3 linked regions of the Desulfobacula toluolica Tol2 genome follow. The protein of the gene in region 1 interacts with the protein of each later gene in a pairwise test. Links are inferred from orthologs where the notes say so. Each region holds a gene or a part of one and is shown on either strand. Other genes may lie near its edges.

Region 1 (7,511 bases):
CAGGCCCTGTCAGCCTTTTTATCTCTTTTTTTACATGCGTATTCAGGGTGATGGGTATCTCATCGTGTTGACCGTTAACTACAATTTGGCGGGATGCGTAAATTTCAAGAATCCTTTTGGATATAAGGAATCTGATATCTTCTTTTTGCTGATTGAATTCGGGATAAATGTCCGGATCAATTTCAAGTATGGAATAATAAGCCGAATCAAGGTTGGTCAGTGCTTCTTCCAATTTGCCTTTTTCCCACATCTGCTGGGCATAATTACAAAGATCCAGCGCCTGGTCAATTTTTTCCTGGGCTGAGAGATCGGATTCTTTTTCAAGATCTGATTCATTTGGATCAGTTTTGGTTTTAGCCTGATTTTGTAAACAAGAATTCGAGGTGGTGCAGTTTAATTTGGATTCACTTGATTTTTCAAGGGAGTGTTTAATCAATTTAGTGTCGTTTAAAGTAGTATTGTTTACAATTGATTTTTCAGGCTCATTGATTCTTTTTAGAATATCTGAGGAGCTATTTTTATTGTGCGTATATTGACAACCTGCCGTGATCCAAAGAATAATCAATATTAGAGCAAGTTTTGTCTGCTGAGCCATTTGTCTCCTCGATTTTTACAATGATTTTTAATTTGCCCTAATTATAAAATTAATAAGAGGATGTCAAGGATATATGAATTATTTATCCAATGGGTGTATCCCTGTATTTTAAACAGTTTTTTTTACTCAGTAGGGTTAACAAATAGATGATTTTATCAAATCAGAAGGTATGCTTAGAAATTAGAAGCAAAAAGGATTTAATTTGATATTAAGGCCGTTTTTTAGGCTAATATACCCGTAAAATTCTGTAAATCAAGAGTTGATTATCATGAGTTGCTCTGCTATTATCTCCCGGTCTTTTTGATGTGACAAAATGTTGCAAATTTAAGGTAAGCCGATATAGCTCAGTTGGTAGAGCATCTCACTTGTAATGAGAATGTCCTCCGTTCGATTCGGGGTATCGGCTCCAAAAAAAATGGTGGGGTTCCCGAGTGGTCAAAGGGATCAGACTGTAAATCTGACGGCTCAGCCTTCGGAGGTTCAAATCCTCCCCCCACCACCAGTATGTTGTGTAGGAGATCTTAAAGCGTTGTTTTGGTGGATCGTTACTACATGGCTAATTATAACGGTTAGCTATTTTAGTTCATTATTTGCGGGAGTAGCTCAGTTGGTAGAGCTTCAGCCTTCCAAGCTGAATGTCGCGAGTTCGAATCTCGTCTCCCGCTCCACTTCTTTCGATCTTCACTTGAATAATGGTTTGAGTTAAAATTTAATTAATTTGAATCGCCTTTTCGGGCCCATGTAGCTCAGTCGGTAGAGCGCTTCCTTGGTAAGGAAGAGGTTCACCAGTTCGATTCTGGTCATGGGCTCCAAAACAACGGCAGAAGGAGCTAATTTAGGATGGCTAAAGAAAAATTTGAGCGGACCAAGCCGCATGTGAACATAGGAACAATCGGTCATATTGACCATGGAAAGACTACGCTTACAGCAGCGATCACCAAACTTGCAGCAATGGGTGGTCATGGTACATATGTGCCGTTTGATGAGATTGACAAGGCGCCCGAGGAAAGAGAGCGTGGTATTACAATAGCAACAGCTCATGTGGAATACGAGACAGCCAATCGTCACTACGCACATGTGGACTGTCCCGGCCATGCTGACTATATCAAGAACATGATCACAGGGGCAGCCCAGATGGACGGTGCGGTTCTTGTGGTAAGTGCTGATGACGGTCCAATGCCGCAGACAAGAGAGCATATTCTTCTTGCCCGGCAGGTAGGTGTTCCCTCGATTGTTGTGTTTTTGAACAAATGCGACATGGTGGATGACGAAGAATTGATTGAGCTGGTTGAAATGGAGCTTCAGGAGCTTCTTGATACCTATGAATTTCCCGGCGACACAACACCGATTATCAGAGGCAGTGCGCTTAAAGCGCTTGAAGTGGAAAGTGCGGATGATGAAGCTGCCAAACCGATTTTTGAGCTTCTTGATGTTCTTGACTCTTATGTTGCAGAGCCTGAAAGAGATACCGCAAAACCATTTCTGATGCCCATTGAGGATGTATTCAGTATTTCGGGTCGTGGAACTGTTGTTACCGGAAGAATTGAACGTGGTATTATTAAAACCGGTGAAGAGGTTGAAATTGTCGGTATCAGGGATACTGCCAAAACAGTGTGTACCGGTGTTGAAATGTTCAGAAAACTTCTGGATGAGGGTCAGGCAGGCGATAATGTCGGGCTTCTGCTTCGCGGAACCAAACGTGACCAGGTCGAAAGAGGACAGGTTGTGGCCAAACCCGGAACAATTACTCCTCATACGAAATTCAAAGCAGAAATGTATGCATTGAGCAAAGAAGAAGGTGGTCGTCATACTCCGTTTTTCAGTGGTTACAGACCCCAGTTCTTTTTCAGAACAACAGATATTACGGGTGTTTTGACTCTTGACGAAGGCGTGGAAATGATCATGCCAGGGGATAATGCAACTATTAACGTGGAATTGATTAATCCCATTGCAATGGAAAAAGAACTCCGCTTTGCAATCAGAGAGGGTGGACGTACCGTTGGCGCCGGTGTTATCGGTGAAATTGTAGAGTAGAGTCCTAAGGAGTTGATATGGACAGAGTGATCATTGCTCTTGCTTGTACAGAGTGCAAGAGAAGAAATTATACAACGACTAAGAATAAGCGGAAAACTCCTGATAAAATAGAGTTTAAAAAATACTGTAAATTCTGTAATAAGCATGTGATGCATAAAGAGACAAAGGTTAAATAATAATAGTTTGCAGGTCAGTAGCTCTAATTGGTAGAGCGCCAGACTCCAAATCTGGATGTTGGGGGTTCGACCCCCTCCTGACCTGCCATATTTTAAATTATGCCCCTATGTTTGGTTAAAAGGACTCGGGTGGCAAAGTTGACTTAGGAGTTTTATGTCACGGTTACAGAAAAAGAAAGCTTTAAGTGAAAAGAAGAAGAAGCCTGTGACGGAAAATCAGACAGATTTATCTGCCGGGTCTTCAAAATTTTCAAGTTCAAAATCGTCAACTGTGACAAGCCCTTTGAAAGCAAAGCGGGAAAAAAACTTGGCTGATGCTAAAGTCGGTGAGCCAAATTTTATCCAAAAGGCAATGGAATTTTTCAGGGAGGTCAAGGTTGAGTTGAAAAAGGTAACTTGGCCGACAAAAAAACAGACAACCGGTACAACCGTTGTTGTGATTGTTTTTGTTTTTGTTGTTGCAGCGTTTCTCGGGCTTTTTGATCTCGGCCTTTCTAAGCTCGTTCAGGTTGTCCTGACATAAAATAAGGGAAGTAACATGTCTCTAAAATGGTATGTCGTGCATGTATATTCAGGTCATGAGCAAAAAGTAAAACTTACTTTGGAAGAAAAAATAGAAACTTCCAAACATCCTGAGAAATTTGCTGAGATTCTTATTCCGACGGAAAATATTGTTGAGCTTGTAGATGGAAAGAAAAAAGAATCTTCGAGAAAATTTTATCCTGGGTATATTTTGGTCAGGATGCATCTGGATAATGAGACATGGCATATTGTAACTTCCACTGCAAAAGTTACTGGTTTTCTGGGTGGAAAAAACAAGCCGGCACCCATAAGTGACAAAGAGGCTCAAAGCATTGTTGATAAGATGCAGCAAGGTAAGAATAAGCCTCAACCAAAATACTTTTTTGAACCTGGAGATGATGTCAGGGTTATTGACGGACCGTTTTCAAATTTTAATGGTACTGTGGAAGATGTGTCTCCTGACAAGGAAAAAATTAAAGTTCTGGTCAGTATTTTTGGACGTGCAACCCCTGTGGAACTTAATTTTATACAGGTTACCAAAATATAATACCAAGATATAATATGGTTAAATAGTTAGTTTCAGGAGTTAAAAATAATGGCAAAAAAAGTAATGACACAAATAAAGCTTCAGGTTGAAGCAGGAAAAGCCAATCCATCTCCCCCCATCGGTCCTGCCTTGGGTCAGCATGGCGTAAATATTATGGATTTTTGCAAAGCTTTTAATGCAAAAACCGCCAATGATGCGGGATCTATTATTCCTGTTGTCATAACGGTTTACCAGGACAGGTCTTTCAGCTTTATTACCAAAACGCCACCAGCATCAAGATTGTTGCTGGCTGCCGCAAAAATTGCAAAAGGATCGGGAGAACCCAATCGGGATAAGGTCGGAAAAGTGACCAAAGATCAGCTTATTGCAATTGCCGAAACCAAAAAAGAAGACTTAAACGCCTCAGACATTGACGCAGCTGTTAAAATTATTGCAGGTACAGCTAGAAGCATGGGGATAGAAGTAGTTTAACTTTAAGTAAAAGAGTGATGAAAAATGCCAAAGCGGAGTAAAAAACATACAGAAGCACTTAAAAAGGTCGATAGACTGGTCCAGTACGATCCAATAAATGCCTTGGAACTGGCAGTTTCTTCAAGCTATGTAAAGTTTGATGAAACAGTTGATGTTGCCGTAAGATTAGGCGTTGATCCGCGGCATGCCGATCAAATGGTTCGCGGTACTGTCATATTGCCCAACGGGCTTGGTAAAGAAGTAAAAGTATTGGTTTTTGCAAAAGGTGAAAAGGAAAAAGAAGCACTGGATGCAGGAGCTGATTTTATTGCGGATGATGAGACCATAAAAAAGATTCAAGACGGATGGTTTGGTTTTGATAAAGCCATTGCGACTCCTGATATGATGGGTGCTGTTGGGAAGTTAGGTCGTATACTCGGGCCTCGCGGACTGATGCCAAATGCTAAAACAGGAACGGTTACCTTTGAACTTGAAAAAGCGATAAATGAGTTAAAAGCAGGTAAAATTGAATTTCGAGTAGAAAAAGCCGGTATCGTTCATGTACCAGTCGGAAAGGTTTCTTTTGGGGCACAAAAATTACTTGAAAACGTCAAAGCCTTTATAGATAAGTTGGTAGCACTGAAACCTGCAGCCAGCAAAGGGACTTACTTGAAAACAATCAGCGTGTCTTCGACAATGGGTCCTGGTATAAAAGTGGATCCCCTATTGGTAAAATAGATTGTTTAAATAGATTTTTAACCCTGTCATAGACAGTAGGTGCGCTTGTATTTTGAAAGTGCATAATCGGATTTGCCGGCCTGCCGAGACAGAAGATAATAAAATTTTGTTTTGGTTTAGTTGGCACCTTCGTCAAAAATATTATTAATGGAAGGAGGTGTAATAAAAATGCTGAATATTTCCCAAAAAAAAGAACAGGTTAAAAGGCTATCCCAGGAATTTTCTGAATCTGAGATTTCAATACTGGTGGACTATAAAGGTTTGGATGTATTGAAAATGACGGATCTTCGTTTGCGTCTCAGAAATGAGGGTGTTCGAATTGAAGTTGTAAAAAATACTTTGTTGAAAAGGGCATCTGAAGGTACGGATGCAGCCTTGATGAAAGATTTTTACAAAGGTCCCAATGCCATTGTTTTATCACAAGATGATCCGGTTGCTCCGGCAAGGATTCTGGTTGATTTTGCCAAAGATAACGATAAGCTTGAAATTAAAGCAGGTGCATTAGCAGGAAAGCTTCTCAATTCTGAAGAGATAAAACAACTGGCGAAAATGCCATCCAGAGAAGAGCTTCTCGGTAAGCTGGTTTATACGCTTAATGCGGTTCCAACCTCAATCGTCAATGTTCTTTCCGCTGTTCCACGATCTTTTGTTAATGTTCTCAATGCTATTAAAGATCAAAAAGAAGCTGCATAAGCAAGCATATATAAAATTTTAGAAAAAGACATTCCATACAGTTTTATTTAGGAGAAAAAAAATGGCCGATACTACAAAAGAAGATGTAATTGAATTCATATCCAGCATGAGTGTTCTTGAACTTTCCGAGCTTGTGACAGAGCTTGAAGATAAATTTGGTGTAACTGCTGCCGCCCCCATGGCATTTGCAGGCGGTGCAATGCCTGCTGTTGGCGATGCAGGTGCTGCGGCAGAAGAACAGACCGAATTTGACGTTATCCTTGAGACCTTTGGCGATAAAAAAATTAACGTTATCAAAGAAGTAAGAGCGATTACAGGGCTTGGTCTTAAAGAAGCCAAAGCTTTAGTGGAAGAAGCGCCTAAAGCAATTAAAGAAGGAATTCCAAAAGAAGAAGCTGATAAAATTAAAGAACAATTAGAAGGAGCCGGGGCTCAGGTTTCTGTAAAATAGTTTTATGAAATAAGTTAGCTTACAAAGATTTAAGCTGCATAAAATTTATGCGGGGGCAAGGCAATAGTGCCATGTCTCCGCTTTTACGGTTGGAAAAACTCACACTGGGAGATATCATGACCGGTAGTCTTTTGACAAATAAGCGTATTAGAAAAGAGTTTGGCAGCAGAAGAAAAATAATTGATATTCCTGATTTGATAGGCATGCAACGAAATTCTTATGAGAGTTTCCTTCAAAAAGATGTTTTGCCTGAAGAAAGGGAAGTAAAAGGACTCCATGCTGTTTTTAAATCTGTTTTTCCTATTAAGGATTTTACAGATACATCATCATTGGAATATGTTTCGTATTCCTTTGGTGAATCAAAGCATTCCATGAAAGAATGTACTTCAAGAGGAATGACCTATGATATTCCGGTGAATATCAAGGTCCGGCTTGTTGTTTATGACAATGACAAGGACACGGGGATTTCAACGATTCGAGATATTAAGGAACAAGAGATTTATTTTGGTACCATCCCCTTGATGACCCGGCAGGGAACCTTTATTGTTAATGGAACTGAAAGAGCTGTCGTAAGCCAGTTACATCGTTCCTCAGGTGTATTTTTCGATCATGATAAAGGGAAAAATTATTCTACGGGAAAAATTATTTATAATGCCCGAATTATTCCTGTCAGAGGATCCTGGATTGATATGGAAATTGATGCCAAGGATATTGTTTATATAAGAATAGACAGGCGGCGAAAATTTCCAGTGTCTATCCTTTTTAAGGCCTTTGGCTATACCAGTGAAGATATTTTGGATTTCTTCTATAACCAAGAACATATTATTAAAAAGGATGGATCGTTTTTTAAAGAGTTTTCCCAGGAAAATCTCAAGCGCCAAAGAGCCAGTTTTGATATCAAATCTCCAAAGACAGGAGAGATTATCGTCAAAAAAGGAAGAATCTTTACAAAACGAGCGTTACGACAGCTGGCTGACGATGGGCTTGATTATATTCCCATCTCGGAAAGTGAATTGATTGGAAAAGCTTTTGCAGAGAATATTGTTGACGATGAAACCCAGGAGATAATTTTAAAGGCTGGCGATCTGATTGGCGAAGACAGCTTTGAATATATGCTGGAAAAACAGATCAATGACTTTAATATTCTTTATGTTGATCCCAGAAGTTCTGATTCCATAAGGAAAACCCTTGTTTTAGACAAAATGGAGAAAAAAGAAGAAGCCTTAATGGATATCTACCGGCGGCTTCGACCCGGAAATCCTGCAACCATTGAAGTTGCACAGGATTTTGTCGATCATCTTTTTT
Region 2 (7,567 bases), 2.4 Mb from region 1 along the record:
TGCTCTGCTATTTCGACAATAATAGTTTGTTTTTCTTCAGATAATTTTTTCCATTGGGCTTCAAACATATTGAAATCAAAATCTTTGAGTACAGCATCCATGATGAATATAGTCTTTCCATTTTTTACATTTATAAATAAAAATGCTATAGGATATGTTTAAAAAAATTACAGCTGCTTAACTTTATACCACAACAGAATCATTTATGCACAACAGAATCATTTATGCACAACAGAATCATTTATGAAATTATTTGAACTTAACACAGAAAATAAAAAAAATGCTGCGGCCTATACTGCCGAATCAATTGAAGTCTTAAAAGGGCTTGATCCGGTCAAAAGAAGACCGGGTATGTACACTGACACTTCAAGCCCGGATCACCTGGCATTTGAAGTTATTGATAACGGTGTGGATGAAGCCATTGCAGGATATGCCGACCGGATTGATGTGGTGTTAAAGACAGATCAATCCCTTATTGTTTCGGATAACGGGCGCGGGATGCCTGTGGATATTCATCCTGAAGAAAAAGTCTCCGGGGTGGAATTAATCATGTCAAAACTTCATGCAGGCGCAAAATTTTCCAATAAAGACTATAGCTATTCAGGCGGTCTGCATGGTGTTGGGGTGTCTGTTGTCAATGCATTGTCAACAAATTTAACAATCCATATTAAAAGGGATGGAAAAGAATATTGTATTGGTTTTAAAAACGGCTTTAAAACCGAAGAGCTGACAATTGTCAAAGAAATCGACAAAAAAGAATCCGGAACATCTCTTCAATTTTACCCTGACATGTCTTATTTTGATATCCCTTTATTTTCAAAAACAGCTTTAAAAACTGCCTTGAAATCAAAAGCCATTCTCTGTAAAGGGCTTGTCACAAGTTTTTATGATGAAACATCTGGTGAAAAAGAAACCTGGAAATATGATCATGGAATTGATGATTATCTCAGTGAAAATTTAAAAGAAAAAAAATGCATATTCTCATCTCCTTTTTCAGGAGATATTAAAGGAGATGATCTTCAACTCATATGGGCGGTTAACTGGACCATGGACACCGGCCCAAACCCTGAAGAAAGCTATGTCAACCTTATTCCTACACGATTAGGCGGAACCCATGTAAACGGTTTCAGATCTGGTCTTTTAGAATCTGTAAAAGAATTTTGCAAGTTTCAAAATCTTTTGCCCAAGGGTTTATACCTGGCACCTGAAGATATCTGGAATAAAATCGGTTATATCCTGTCCGTCAAACTTAGCGACGCTCAATTTTCCGGACAGACAAAAGAGAGACTGTCTTCGCGTCATTGTGCCAATCTGGTGAATATTCAGGTCAGGGATGCCTTTAGTTTATGGCTGAATCAAAATATTGAACAAGGTGAAAAACTGGCAAATTTTGCCATTGAAAATGCAAAAAACCGAATTAAAAAAGCCAATAAAGTGACTAAAAAAAGGTCATCAAACGGCACTACCCTTCCGGCCAAATTATCAGACTGTTCGAGTGTTGATCAAGAAAGGCGTGAATTGTTTTTTGTGGAGGGAGATTCTGCGGGCGGCTCGGCAAAACAGGCAAGAGACAGGCGGTTTCAAGCCATTATGCCGTTACGCGGTAAAATTTTAAACACATGGGATATGGAATCTTCCGCCATTGTTGAATCAATGGAAATCCGGAATATTTCACAGGTTTTAGGCGTCATACCCGGTTCTGATGACATTTCAAAACTCCGGTACAATAAAATATGCATCCTGGCGGATGCCGACTCAGATGGATTGCATATTGCAACGCTGGTATGCGCACTGTTTTTAAAACATTTTCCAAAAGTTGTAAGCCAGGGTCATGTTTATATTGCCATGCCCCCATTATACAGAATTGACGTGGGCAAAGAAGTTTTTTACGCATTGGACGACTCGGAAAAAAACAATATTATCAAACGAATAGACCGGCGCAAAAAACATGGCAAGATAAATATCCAACGGTTTAAAGGGCTGGGTGAAATGAATCCGGCACAACTCAAAGAGACAACCATTTCACCGGATTCCAGGAGACTTGTCCGGTTGTCTGTAAACGGCAGTTGTAAAGAATCACTAAAAGAGGTCTACGAGGTCATGGATATGCTTTTGGGTAAAAAAAGAGCAAAAGACAGAAAAACCTGGATAGAAACCAACGGCAACATAAAAGAGATTGAGTAATGAAAGATACGCTTCCGTCAGCCATTGATGATTATGAAAAAATACCTTTCCAGGATTTTGCCGAAAAAGCGTATTTGAACTATTCAATGTATGTTATTCTAGATCGTGCCCTGCCCCATATCGGTGACGGTTTAAAACCGGTGCAGCGAAGAATTGTATATGCCATGAGTCAACTGGGATTATCGTCATCAGCAAAATTTAAAAAATCAGCCAGAACCGTGGGAGATGTGCTGGGTAAATTTCACCCTCACGGAGATACGGCCTGCTATGAAGCCATGGTTCACCTGGCACAACCTTTTTCCTTAAGATATCCTTTGGTGGACGGCCAGGGAAACTGGGGTGATCCCAATGATCCCAAATCTTTTGCAGCCATGAGGTATACGGAATCTCGTCTGTCACAATATGCACAAATTTTTCTTCAAGAACTGGATCAGGGTACTGTGGACTGGTCACCGAATTTTGACGGAACTCTCAATGAACCCAAAATTCTTCCTGCACGCCTTCCCAATATTTTACTGAACGGCTCAACCGGTATTGCCGTGGGAATGGCAACCAGTCTTCTTCCCCATAACCTGAGGGAAGTGGCAAAGGCCTTGATACATTTAATTGATAATGAAAACGCGGATCTTGATCAAATCTGCAAATACATCAAAGGCCCCGACTTTCCAACGGACGCTGAGATCATCACTCCCTCTGAGGAGATAATAGAAAGCTACAGGACAGGAGCCGGCCGGATAAAGATGCGTGCCGTATTTCATGTGGAAGATTCGGAAATAATCTACACAGCCCTGCCCCATCATGCTTCCACGGAAAAAATATATGAACAGATTGCAGCTCAGATGGAAGCAAAAAAACTGCCAATGATAAGCGACATACGAGATGAATCAGACCATGAAGAGCCCACACGGCTGGTTGTTATTCCAAGATCAAAAAATCTGGATCTGAACGCGTTGACAGATCATTTGTTTGCAACAACCGATCTTGAAAAGTCTTACTCTTTCAACATGAACCTGATTGGAATCGACGGCAGGCCCAAGGTTAAAAACCTGCTTGAAATATTGACGGAATGGCTTGAATTCAGAGCAGAAACAGTAAGAAAAAAAATAAACTTCCGGTTGGAAAAAATTTTAGACCGGCTCCATATTTTAGAGGGATTGCTCACCGCTTTTTTAAATATTGATGAAGTGATTAATATTATCAGAAATTCTGATCATCCAAAAAAAGATTTGATAAAGGCCTTTTCATTAACTCAAATCCAAGCTGCTGCAATTCTGGAAATCAGGCTTCGCCAGCTGGCCAGATTAGAAGAAATTAAAATCAAATCAGAACTCAAAGACCTGGAATCCCAAAGAAAAGAGCTTGAAAAAATCCTTGGGTGTGAAAAAACATTCAAATCCTATATCAAAGAAGAAATAAAAGCAGATGCAAAAAATTATGGAGATAAAAGACGATCTCCCTTGCAAAAACGCAAAGAAGCGGAAAAATTTTCTGTTACCGATTTAATGGACATTGAACCGGTCACCATTATTTTATCAAAAAACGGCTGGATTAGATCGGCCAAAGGGCATGAGATAAATCCTGAAACGGTTAAATTCAAATCAGGAGATTCGCTTATGGATTGTTTAAGAACCAGGAGCGACAAACCCATTATTTTTCTGGACAATACCGGCAGAAGCTATATGCTGTTTTCCCATTCACTTCCTTCTGCACGGGGAAATGGCGAGCCATTAACAGGTCAATTGTCAATTGCACCCAATGCACATATCAAATTCATGCTGTCAGGAGCAAGTAACGATTATTTTCTGGTCGCTTCCGATAATGGTTACGGATTTATCATAAAATTTACCGATTTTTTGACCAATTATAAAAACGGCAAAGCTGTAATCAATTTAAAAGAAAATCATGAATTATTAAATCCTGAAAATATTGTTGATCGTGAAAAAGACAGCATTGCTGCGTTTTCATCTCAAGGCCGATTATTGATATTTACATTAAGCCAACTGCCAAACCTGAAAAAAGGACAGGGCAATAAAATTATTTCCATATCTAAAAAGAACTTAAACTCAACACCCCCTGAAAGGCTCAAGATCCTTAAAATTGTGCCGTCAGAATCTAATATTATAATTTATTCCGGCAAGCACTTCCTGAAATTAACCCCCGGGAATCAAAAAGATTATACAGGAAGCAGGGGACAGAGGGGAAAAAAGCTTCCCCGTGGATACCAAAATGTCGATCGGGTGGAAATAATACCGATTAACCCTGTTGACGAGTAAAAGATGAAAAAATTTTATTTGCAGTATTTTATTTTAATTCACCTCCTGGTGTTGACATTTTTTTTTGTTTTTTTTTCTGCATTGATTCATAACAGGGAAATCGATCTGAATTTAAGCCATCTGGAAAGAATCAAAAAAAACCGCGTTCTGCGATTTATCTCCACCAACTCCATAAAAACCTGTTACTGGTATAATAACAGGCTCACAGGATTTGAATACGATCTTGCCAGAGAATTTGCCGATTTCCTTAATGTTGATCTTGATATTGTTACCCCTGGACGGAATAATATGTTTTCTTATCTTGAACAGGGAAAAGGAGATTTTATCGCAGCCGGACTTGCCATAACAAAAAAAAGGCTTGAGGATGTCAATTTTTCAATTCCTTATATGACCGTTCAACAGCATATTGTTCATCACAAACTGGTTTTCGGGCCAAAGAATATTGAAGACCTTAACTTTCAAACAATAGATGTTCCTCGCGGCACATCTTATCATGCCAGGCTGGAGGAAATTAAAAATTCAGGCATTGACTTAAACTATATTCTTCATGATAATATCCCGACAGAAGACTTAATCCAAATGGTTTCCAACCAGGAAATCAAATTTACAGTCACCTACGATACAATGGCATATCTAAATCAAAGATATTATCCGGATATCCGAATCGGGATTCCGGTTCAGGAAAAAGAATATCTTGCCTGGGCGGTTAACAAGAATGATTCACAACTGCTGGAGCAGATGAATAAATTCTTCTTGTATGCAAATGAAACCGGAATCTTAAACCGAATAAAAGATAAATATTATTCCAATATTGAAAATACAGACCTGTTTGACTTGAAAATATTTCATCATCGAATCAAAACCCGGCTGCCAAAATACAAAAAAATAATTATGGAAGAATCCATGAAATATGATTTTGACTGGAAACTTTTGGCAGCAGCCATTTACCAGGAATCCCATTTCAATCCAAATGCAATAAGCTTTACAAATGTCAGGGGGTTGATGCAGGTTACAACGGCTACAGCAGAAGAAATGGGGATTGAAAATCGTCTAATACCGGCACAAAGCATTAAGGCCGGGATAAAATATCTTGATAAAATGGCTAAACGCTTTGATCATCTTGAGGATGAGTATGAAAGAATGCTGTTTGCTCTGGCCAGCTATAATGTCGGATATGGACATGTGATGGATGCCGTACAGATTGCCGAAGACATGGGGTTGGATGGAACAAGATGGCATAATTTAAAAGCAGTCCTGCCATTATTGTCAAAATCAAAATATTATGCAAAAACCCAATATGGTTATGCAAGAGGTTGGGAGCCGATTCAATATGTTGAACGCATACTTACCTATTTTGATATCCTTAAGCAAAAAAAAAATCATTGAACATTCAATACTATTTTTGCTTTATTGAATTTAACAATCAGACATTAAAAAATACTGATAAAACCGTTTAAAACGTTAAAACCCAAGGTAAATCCTTGATAAGCAAATAAAATAAAGATATCTTGATGAAAACAAATAAAGTCTATCAAAGAAATAAAAAATTTGACTTGATTCGTTCAATTTATTAGTTAAAAACTCAATAATTTTAATGAAATTCACAACTAACAAAGAATAAAAACACTATTCAAGAGAAAAATTAATGACACAAAAAATTCTGATCAATGCTTTAGATTCTGATGAAAACAGAATTGTTGCGCTAAAAGATAACAAACTTGAAGAATTTCACATTGAAACCACTGCAAAACAGGTCACACAGGGCAATATTTACAAAGGGATTGTCACAAGAGTCGAACCCAGCCTTCAGGCGGTGTTTGTGGATTATGGCGAACCTAAGAATGGTTTTCTTCAAAAAAACGAAATCCATAAAGACTATTTTCAGGATGTTGAAGCTGGTGAAAAGGCCCTGTTTAAACTTATCAAAAAGGGCCAGGAACTGATTGTTCAAGTTACAAAAGATCCCATAAGCCAAAAAGGGGCCATGCTGACAACCTTCATCTCCCTGCCCGGAAGATTATCTGTTCTGATGCCGGGCAATTCAACAAAAGGGGTGTCCCGGAAAATCAGTGATGAGGATGAGCGAAAGAGACTTGTCGGTATCATAAAAAAAATGGATATTCCTTCAGGATTCGGCATGATTGTCAGGACTGCCGGAAAAAACGCCACGAAAACCATGCTGACGGCTGATTTAAAATACCTGATGCGAGTATGGAATAATATTGACAAAACTTCAATCAAAAGCCCTGCCCCTTCGTTGCTTTATAAAGAGCAAACACTTGCCGTTCGATCCTTAAGAGATTATTTAACATCGGATATTAAAGAAATTCTCATCGACAGCCCTGAAATTTTTAAAGAGGTAAAAGATTTCATTGGGGTTATCGCTCCCAAACAAAAAAAAATAGTCAAGCAGTTCAAGGGCGAAAAACCCATATTTACCAAATATCAGCTTGAAGATCAGATTGCCTCTATTTATAAAAGGGAGGTAACCCTCAAATCCGGGGGGTTTCTGGTCATTGAACAAACAGAAGCCCTTGTTTCCATTGATGTTAATTCAGGAAAATCCACCAAAAAGAAAAACATAGAAGAAACCGCTTTTCATACCAATCTTGAAGCATGCGAGGAAGTGGCCCGGCAATTGAGGCTGCGCGATATGGGCGGTCTGATTGTGGTTGATTTCATAGACATGAAAGAGAGCCGCCATAAGGCTGAAATCACCAAAACACTGAAAAAAAACTTAAAATCCGACAAGGCTAAAACAAAAGTAGGGGGCATCACAAAATTTGGTTTACTGGAAATGTCACGGCAAAGAATCCGGCATTCAATCACTTTTGGAAGCTATGAAACCTGCAGGCATTGTAAAGGCAGGGGCCAGACGCCTTCAGTAGAAACCCAGGGTCTGGCATTTTTAAGGCAGTTGAAGCTCAGGACATTAAAACCCGGAATCAAGGAAGCAACAGGAGTTTTACCCAATGATGTGGCAGGTTATCTGTTGAACAAAAAAAGAGCTGAACTCACTGAAATTGAATCGAAAAAATCTGTTTTCATTACGATTGAGGGTGATCCAAATATGGTTTCGGGGGAAAACAAAATCATTATCATTCCCCATA
Region 3 (8,622 bases), 1.6 Mb from region 1 along the record:
CCCGGGTGAAATTGTTCTTTATCAGGGGCGGTCCTACAAAGCCTATCGGGGAATGGGATCAGTTGAAGCAATGAAAAAAGGCAGTTCAGACCGTTATTACCAGAAAGATACAGGTGAAGACGATGAACTGGTTCCCGAAGGTATTGTCGGCAGAATTCCTTACAGGGGCACGGTTAAAGAAAATATTACCCAGATGATCGGCGGACTTAAAGCTGGAATGGGATATCTGGGAGCCGCTACTATCAAAGAGCTTCATGAAAAGGCCAAATTTATTAAAATCAGTTCGGCAGGGCTTAAAGAAAGCCATGTGCATGATGTTATTATTACCAAAGAAGCGCCAAATTACAGAATTGAAAGTCACTAATCTCAAATGAGCAACACTACGTCACCATTTTATCACCTTCATCTTCATACCGAGTATTCATTGCTTGATGGTGCCATAAGACTGGACTCCTTATTCAAGAAATGCCATGAATATGGCATGGATGCCGTATCCATGACAGATCATGGCACCATGTTCGGTGTTGCAGAGTTTTATGAAAAGGCCAAAAAGCAATCCATAAAACCCGTGATCGGGTGCGAGGTCTATGTTGCCCCAAGAACCTTGAATGACCGAACCCAGATGGATCATAAGGGATTGAGCCATCTGGTTCTTCTGGCAAAAAACCGGGAAGGATATGCCAATCTTTGCAAACTTGTTTCCATTGCCCAGCTCAAGGGCTTTTATTATAAACCCAGAATTGATAAAGAGCTTCTGGTCAACCATTCCAAAGGCTTGATCGGGCTTTCAGCCTGCCTTAAAGGGGATATTCCCAAGCATATTCTCCAAAACAAGATGGATGAGGCTGATGATGCGGCCAGGTTTTATTTGAACACCTTTGGCGAGGATAATTTTTTTCTGGAAATCCAGGAAAATGGAATGGATATTCAGCATAAGGTAAATCAAGGCATACTTGATATCAGTGACCGGCTGTCCATTCCCATGGTTGCCACCAATGACTGCCACTATCTTTCCAAGGGTGATGATGTTGCCCATGAAATTTTGCTGTGCATACAGACAGGAGATACCCTTAACAATCAGAACCGGTTTAAATTTGATTCAGACCAGCTCTATTTCAAATCTCCTGAGGAGATGATCCAAACATTTGGCAAGTATCCGGGTGCAATTGAAAACACACGCGAAGTCATAGCCAAATGCAATGTTGAGTTTGATGACAAGACCTATCATTTTCCGCGTTATGCCCAGTCTGAAGATGAGTCTGAAGATGACCTTTTCAAGCAAAAAGCCCTGGAAGGGTTTGAAGAAAGGCTCAAACTCATAAAGCAATCCAACCCGGACATTGACGAGCAAATGTACAGGGATAGAATTGATTATGAGATCGGCATTATCCTTGATATGGGATTTCCCGGATATTTTCTTATTGTTGCAGATTTTATAGAACATTCAAAAAAAATCAATGTGCCGGTAGGTCCGGGAAGAGGTTCTGCCGCTGGCTCCATGGTGGCCTATGCCATGGGAATTACAGCCCTGGACCCAATAGAACACGGCCTAATCTTTGAAAGATTCTTAAATCCGTCCCGTATCAGCATGCCGGATATTGATGTGGATTTTTGTATTGAAGGCCGGGACAAGGTTTATAAATATACCATTGACCGGTATGGCGGCCCTGAGTATGTCTGTCAGATTATTACTTTTGGAAGGCTTAAAGCCAAGGCTGTTATCAGGGATGTAGGAAGGGCCATAGGGGTTCTTTTGTCCGAGGTGGATGAAATTGCCAAAATGATTCCTGATAATGCCAAGAACCTTACAAAGGCCATTGAAGAAGTTCCGGCAATCCGGGACAAATGTGCAGAATCTGAAGAAAAAACCAAGATGCTTGAGGTTGCCCTTCTTCTTGAAGGATTGCCAAGGCATGCCTCCACCCATGCGGCAGGTGTTGTGGTTGCCGACAAACCATTGAACGAATATCTCCCATTGTACAAAGGCAAAGAGGGAGAAACCGTGACCCAGTTTGATATGAATTATGTTGAAAAGCTTGGTCTGGTTAAATTTGATTTTTTGGGATTAAGAAACCTTACTGTTATCAAAAATTGTATTGAATTGATTAAAAAGCAAGGGAAAACTCCCCCGGATCTTTTGAATCTTGATTACAATGATGCAAAAACTTTTGAGTTGTTACAGAGTGCTGATACAACAGGCGTGTTCCAGCTTGAAAGTTCAGGTATGAAAGACTTGATTTTACGGCTCAAGCCTGCAAGTTTTTCCGATATTGTCGCCTTGGTTGCCTTGTACCGGCCTGGACCTTTGGACAGTGGCATGGCAGACTCCTATGTTGAACGTAAAAACGGCCGCGAAGAAGTTGTGTATCTGTTTGATGAACTGGAACCGGTATTAAAAGAAACCTATGGGGTGATTCTTTACCAGGAACAGGTCATGAAAATTGCCGGCGTATTGGCAAATTATACCATGGCGGATGCGGACGGGCTTAGAAAAGCCATGGGGAAAAAGATTGTTTCCATGATGGAAGAGCATCGCGAACTTTTCCTGAAAGGGGCAAAAGAAAATAACCATGATCTTCAAAAGGCTGGTGAACTATTTGATTTAATGGAAAAATTCGGCGGCTATGGCTTTAATAAATCCCATAGTGCGGCTTATGCCCTCATTGCCTACCAGACCGCTTATTTAAAGGCTAATTTTGCCATTGAGTTTATTGCTGCGTTAATGACCAGTGAAAGAAGCAATTCCGATGCTGTTATCAAGTATATAGATGAGTGCCGTAGCCATAAAATAAAGGTGCTGCCGCCGGATGTAAATCAGAGTGATGCTCATTTTACCGTATCTGACGGATGTATCCGGTTTGGTCTTGCAGCCGTGAAAAATGTTGGTGAAGCAGCTATTGAATCGATTGTTGAATCAAGAGAAAAAGACGCTGGTTACGAAAGCATTTATGATTTTTGCGAACGGGTTAATGTCGGAAAGGTTAACAAAAAAGTCCTTGAAGCATTGATCAAGTGCGGGGCTTTTGATTTAACCGGTACTCGGCGCAGCCAGATGATGGCAATTCTTGAAGATGCCCTTGATCACGGCTCCAGAATTCAAAAGGAAAAAGCTGATTCACAAATGGATTTGTTTGCAGATTCAAATATGGGGACTGCACTTCCCGTGAGTACGCCAAAGCTTCCGGATATTGAAGAATGGGATGATAATATGCTTTTGTCCCTGGAAAAAGAGTCTTTGGGATTTTATATTACCGGACATCCTCTTGATAAATATGAAGATACGATTCAAAAATATACCACTGTGAACTCAGTTAATATTAATGATGTTGCTGATGGAAAAATGATTCGTATGGGCGGTGCCTTAAAAATCCTTAAGATTCATAAAACCAAAAAAGGGGACATGATGGCATTTTCAGCCATCGAAGACCAGTTCGGAAGCATTGAGGTTGTGGTATTTCCCAATCTTTATGCAAAAAGCCACACTCTTCTGACTGGTGATAATATTGTTATCCTGGAAGCAGAGGTTCAAAAAAATGAAAATATTACAAAGCTTATAGCGGAAAAAATTGTTCCAATTGAGCTGGCCTCTAGCGAATGGACCAATGGCGTATTGATCAATGTTAATGCGCAGGATGCGTCTTCAGATACGCTTGAAAAACTTAAATCAATTATTGAAACATTTCCTGGAGAGTGTACCGCTTGTTTAAAAATAGAAATTGATGATAAGCCGCCGGTACTGGTTAAACTTTCGGATGAATACAATACCTGTTCTGATCCCTCGTTTTTCGGCAGAGTAAGCGACCTGCTGGGCAAGGGTTCCATTGAAACCAGGTGTGCCCCGGTTAAAGAAAAACAAAAGAAAAACAAACCCTGGCTTAATAATAAAAATTGAAAATCAATTGCTCACTGACAGATTGTCAACTATCTGCCGGTTTCCGGCAATTTTGTATACAATATAAAGAACCTTGTCTTTTTCTCTTTGTGTTTTAACAATCCCCGTCAGTGTGACCACATTATTATTTGTGTCAACGTCAATATTTGTTGAACGGATCTCAGGTGTTTTTAAAAGTTCGGTTTTTATTTTGCTTGTCAGAACAGTATCATCAAAAGCCTGACCTGCGCTTGTTCTACCTATAATTAACTGGTTTTCAACCCGTTGAACCCCTTCAACTCCTCTTGCAATGTCTGCCGCCATTCTTTTTTGAGATGAAGATTCAACAACCCCGATCAGGTATACCACCCCTTTTAGTACATCCACATCAATATGCCGGGCTTTTACAAATTCATCTGCAATCATTTTGGATTTAACGGTTGTACAAATCACTGAATCATCCACCATAGTACCTATGGAGCGTTTGTCCGTCACGCCCTTATACCCTCCATATGCAGCACCACCGACGACCGCAGCACCACATCCGGTAAGAATCAGGGCGATTGTCAATACAAAAAATAAAATCAAATTTTGAAAATTCATTGCATACCTCCTTAGTCAAAATCTTTAAAATCAAGGTCTTCAAGATCTGATAAATCCATATCCTTGAGCAAATCATCTTCATCCTGTATGATATTATCGTTAACAATAGAAGGCTTTTTTTCAGTTTTAACAGGAGCTTGTCGAACCTCGATGTCTTTTCTCTTTTGAAAAAACTTATCTTTTAATATAATACCAACAATATAAAGTAAAAATCCAAAACCTGCTATATTAAGAAAAATTATTATTTCAATGATTTTTTTAGGCAGCATATCCTTCAGCTTTGTTTGGTTAATCGTTTGACGCATAAAGCAAATGTGTTTATATATAATCTTTAAAAAGGAAACAAGGTTTTTGATTTTTTTTATATAATAGTCTTAAAAAATTCAAACACAGACTTTTATACTTTGTTGTGGGCAAATCTTAAATGAGATACCAGGTTTGCCCTTGACAGTTATTTGAAAGGAAAGCAAATGAGTTGGCTTGGCAAAATGATCGGGGGAACCATTGGGTTTGCATTGGGTGGTCCTCTGGGTGCTGTGGCAGGGGCTGCATTCGGGCATACGTTTGTGGACAAAAAAGAAAAGGCATATCTTTCATCAAGACCCAATATTCATGGATCAGGTTTTCAAAGACCTGGATCACAACAATATGGATCACAGGACACACTCTCTTCCAATGAAGAGGCTCAGCTTGTTTTTTTTACTGCCGCCTTTTCCATGCTGGCTAAAATCTGTAAAGCAGACGGCGCTGTAACCGAAAATGAAATTTCTGCAATTGACACATTTATGAAACGCGATCTTCAGCTTGATTTCAACAGTCAACAAACCGCCCAGAATATTTTCAGACAGGCGGTTCATTCTTCTGAAAGCTTTGATGCCTTTGCCCTTCAGTTTTATTCGGTCTTCAGATCCCAGCCCCGTATCATCGAGTTGATGATGGATGTATTGCTGAGGGTTTCTGCCGCAGACGGAAGCATTTCCAGCCGGGAAGAAACCATGCTTTTATCAGCCACAAGGATTTTTAATTATTCTGATACAGACTATGCAAGGCTTAAATCAAAATATGTCAAAGAAACCAATAAATATTACAATGTTTTGAAATGTGATGAGAGCGCATCCAATGAAGAGATAAAAAAACAGTATCGAAAGCTTGTTACCGAATACCATCCAGATAAAATTGAATCCAAAGGGCTTCCTGAAGAATTTATAAAATTTGCCAATGACAAGTTTAAGGAAATCCAGGAAGCTTATGACCATATAAAAAAGGAGCGGCGGCTATAGGCATTTTTTCCTATTCTATAATTTTCCCCATAATGTTCATATGTTTATCACATTGTTCAGGGACAAGGTTAATTATTTTTCCTTTGAGTTGATTAGCATGATTTTTGTTTAAAAAAACAGTGAGGTAATTTGACGTTACTGCTTTGAGCAGACCTGTTTTCATATCAGGCTTGTGTTGCACAAGACCTTCGAGCCTCTTGTTCAGATTGGCGTCAATAAAGGCCTTTCGTTTTATTTTATCAAGCTCTCTCATTGCCACACATCGTTTTTTAATGACACCGGCATCAACCTTGTCATCAAAATGATAGGCTGGAGTACCTTTCCTGGCGGAAAATGGAAAAACATGAAGATAGGATATGGGAAGTGCTTCAAGAAGATTATAAGTGTTTTCAAATTGTTTTTGGGTTTCAGAAGGGAATCCGATCAATGTGTCAATCCCAATGCCTGCGTTGGGTATGGTTTCATGAATTTTATGGATGATTTCTTTAAAGAAACCAACATCATAGGGCCTCTTCATTTTTTTTAAAATATCATCATCTCCGGACTGCAGGGGAATATGGAAATGATCACATAAAATATTTCCCTGTCCGGCAAGATTTATAATCCCATCATTGAGTTCTGCAGGTTCAATGGAACTGAGTCTTACCCTGTGAACAGGCCGTTGATCATTGATTTTCTCAAGCAATTGCACAAGCGATGATTTTTTTTCAAGATCAAGGCCGTACATGCCAGTGTGTATTCCTGTAAGGATAACCTCTTTAAATCCCGAACGGTCAAGCTCATTTAAATGTTTAAACACCTCTTTTTCCGGCATGCTCACGGAAGCTCCCCTGGCATGGGGGACAATGCAATAGGTGCAAAATGCATTACACCCATCCTGGATTTTAAGATATGCCCGTGTCATTTCCCCTTTTACTGCATGATCAAACCCGTGAAAAATATTTGCTTTGTTGTGATCTGTTTTTTTAAATGTCAGGGGGGATGCGTTCTCACAAATGTCCGTAATATGCTTTGCAATAAGGGTCTTGTCTTTATGGCAGACAATGTGACCGGTCTTACTCATATGCTCAATTTTGTTTATCTGATCAGGGTCGGTCTGGGCATGACATCCTGTTACAATTACGGTTGCATTTGGATTTTCTCTGATAATTTTACGAATGGCCTGCCTTGACTGCATGCCTGCCTTGGATGTAACAGCGCAGGTATTGATGACGAAAACATCTGCAGCCTGCTTTTTTTTGGCTTTTTGCCAGCCCTGTTTTTCAAGGCTTAACGCAATGCCATCACTTTCATATTGATTGACTTTACAGCCTAATGTTTGGATATAAAATTTTTTCATTGAATAATGCCGGCTCCAAGGACCCTGGCATCCTTATAAAATACGGCTGCCTGTCCGGGAGTAATCGCATTCTGGGGTTCATCAAACACAACTTTTACTGTAGCCCCTTTCAAAGAGAGACTGGACAAGGCGCCTTTGTGGCTATATCTGATTTTAGTCATAATGTTGGCCATCATATCAGTTGTAATATTGGAGATATTTTTTTGATCTGAAACATTCCAGTTTATCTGGTCAACAATCATTTTTTTTTCAGACAGATCTTCTTTAAAACAGACCTCGAGAATATTATTTTTAACATCAATCTTTTTGACATAATAGGGTTCTTTTGCAGGGCAGTCTATGCCGCGTCTTTGTCCTATGGTAAATTTATGCAGTCCCTTGTGACGGCCCACTATTTTTCCGTGGTGGTTTATAATATTGCCGGGTTTGGGATGATGACCGGTTTTATCAGTTATAAAACCGGAAAAATCGTTGTCATGAATAAAACAGATATCCTGGCTTTCACTGGGGTGAATGGGGATCAGATGCTTTGAGTCGGCAAATTGTTTAACCTCTTTTTTTGTCATTCCTGCCAATGGAAAAATAATTTTTTCAAGTTGGCTTGCAGATAAAAGGGAAAGAAAATAACTTTGGTCTTTTAACGAATCCATCCCTTTTTTAAGATAACAATGACAAATCGTTTTATCTGGAAAACAGATGGGGTTGATTATGGTGGCATAGTGTCCTGTGGCCAGAAAATCCGCTCCCATATTTTGGGCGTGCTTAAGCAGTTCCCCGAATTTTATTTCTTTGTTGCAGATAATGCAGGGATTTGGCGTTTTGCCCTCAAGATATGTCCGGATAAAATAATCAACAACTTTTTTTTCAAACGCATCTGAAAGATCAATGCAGGTCACTGGAAACCCAAGCTGTTTTTCAAGCCGTGCCATATCTGCCAAGTCTTTTTCATATCCGGTTGTAAAATGAATGCCGAAAACATGCTTGTATTTTTGTTTTAAAAGATAGCCGGAAACAAGAGAATCAATCCCGCCGCTTACAGCAATTGCAATAACAGGATGCTTCATCAGACAAGTGCTTGGGTTTCTTCAGAGAAAAGTCCCATTGCCCGTGTTGGGCAGGTTACAATACAAAGCTCGCATACGCTGCATTTTTCTTTATCAAAAATAACTTCCATCTCAGGTCGTTTGATATAAAGAGCGTCAGTCGGGCAGACTGCTGTGCAAGCCCCGCAATGGGTACAGATTTCCTCGTTTTTATAAATTTGATGTTCCGGGCTGGAAATTGAGACTCCCTGATCTTTAAGGAATTTCACCCCTTTGTTGAACGCAGCTTTGGACTCTGATGAAATCTGCATAACCATGTATCCCTCTTTTTTATTGGATATCTGGGCACGCAAAATATTAAACAAAAGGTCATATTTTTTTGTTAACTGGCATACTATCGCTTTTTGAGTAACCTCTGCAGGGAAATTCAGTATGATTATCTTTGAATACAATTTAAACCTCCGATTTTTAACCGATACAAATAAT

The links.
Region 2: the proteins of rplL (region 1) and parC interact in binary tests that used the Escherichia coli proteins (3 or more experiments, as listed by UniProt). The link is inferred for Desulfobacula toluolica Tol2 from one-to-one orthologs.
Region 3: the proteins of rplL (region 1) and dnaE interact in binary tests that used the Escherichia coli proteins (3 or more experiments, as listed by UniProt). The link is inferred for Desulfobacula toluolica Tol2 from one-to-one orthologs.

The regions. Positions count from the first base shown.
Region 1 is NC_018645.1:4,076,809-4,084,319, reverse strand. The notes cover bases 4,531-7,511. They hold rplL (50S ribosomal protein L7/L12), read left to right. Parts: upstream 4,531-5,816; coding sequence 5,817-6,206; downstream 6,207-7,511. Other genes in these bases: rpoB (DNA-directed RNA polymerase subunit beta), read left to right, coding at 6,323-7,511; rplJ (50S ribosomal protein L10), read left to right, coding at 5,231-5,755; rplA (50S ribosomal protein L1), read left to right, coding at 4,531-5,062. In the rest of the region: TOL2_RS18655 (LysM peptidoglycan-binding domain-containing protein), read right to left, coding at 1-595; tuf (elongation factor Tu), read left to right, coding at 1,436-2,629; rpmG (50S ribosomal protein L33), read left to right, coding at 2,647-2,805; preprotein translocase subunit SecE, read left to right, coding at 2,960-3,328; transcription termination/antitermination protein NusG, read left to right, coding at 3,344-3,874; rplK (50S ribosomal protein L11), read left to right, coding at 3,923-4,345; more of rplA, read left to right, coding at 4,370-4,530. UniProt on the Escherichia coli protein: The binding site for several of the GTPase factors involved in protein synthesis (IF-2, EF-Tu, EF-G and RF3). Is thus essential for accurate translation.
Region 2 is NC_018645.1:1,697,329-1,704,895, reverse strand. Bases 1,784-4,820 are described here. They hold parC (DNA topoisomerase IV subunit A), read left to right. Parts: upstream 1,784-2,183; coding sequence 2,184-4,457; downstream 4,458-4,820. Other genes in these bases: mltF (membrane-bound lytic murein transglycosylase MltF), read left to right, coding at 4,461-4,820; parE (DNA topoisomerase IV subunit B), read left to right, coding at 1,784-2,184. In the rest of the region: TOL2_RS07810 (class I adenylate cyclase), read right to left, coding at 1-101; more of parE, read left to right, coding at 244-1,783; more of mltF, read left to right, coding at 4,821-5,843; TOL2_RS07790 (Rne/Rng family ribonuclease), read left to right, coding at 6,103-7,567. UniProt on the Escherichia coli protein: Topoisomerase IV is essential for chromosome segregation; it is the principal protein responsible for decatenating newly replicated chromosomes. It relaxes supercoiled DNA.
Region 3 is NC_018645.1:2,466,415-2,475,036, reverse strand. The notes cover bases 1-4,092. They hold dnaE (DNA polymerase III subunit alpha), read left to right. Parts: upstream 1-370; coding sequence 371-3,892; downstream 3,893-4,092. Other genes in these bases: TOL2_RS11390 (BON domain-containing protein), read right to left, coding at 3,896-4,092; guaB (IMP dehydrogenase), read left to right, coding at 1-364. In the rest of the region: more of TOL2_RS11390, read right to left, coding at 4,093-4,474; TOL2_RS11385 (hypothetical protein), read right to left, coding at 4,486-4,743; TOL2_RS11380 (TerB family tellurite resistance protein), read left to right, coding at 4,945-5,754; tRNA (N(6)-L-threonylcarbamoyladenosine(37)-C(2))-methylthiotransferase MtaB, read right to left, coding at 5,765-7,093; tRNA 2-thiouridine(34) synthase MnmA, read right to left, coding at 7,090-8,157; TOL2_RS11365 (4Fe-4S dicluster domain-containing protein), read right to left, coding at 8,157-8,588. UniProt on the Escherichia coli protein: DNA polymerase III is a complex, multichain enzyme responsible for most of the replicative synthesis in bacteria. This DNA polymerase also exhibits 3' to 5' exonuclease activity. The alpha chain is the DNA polymerase catalytic subunit.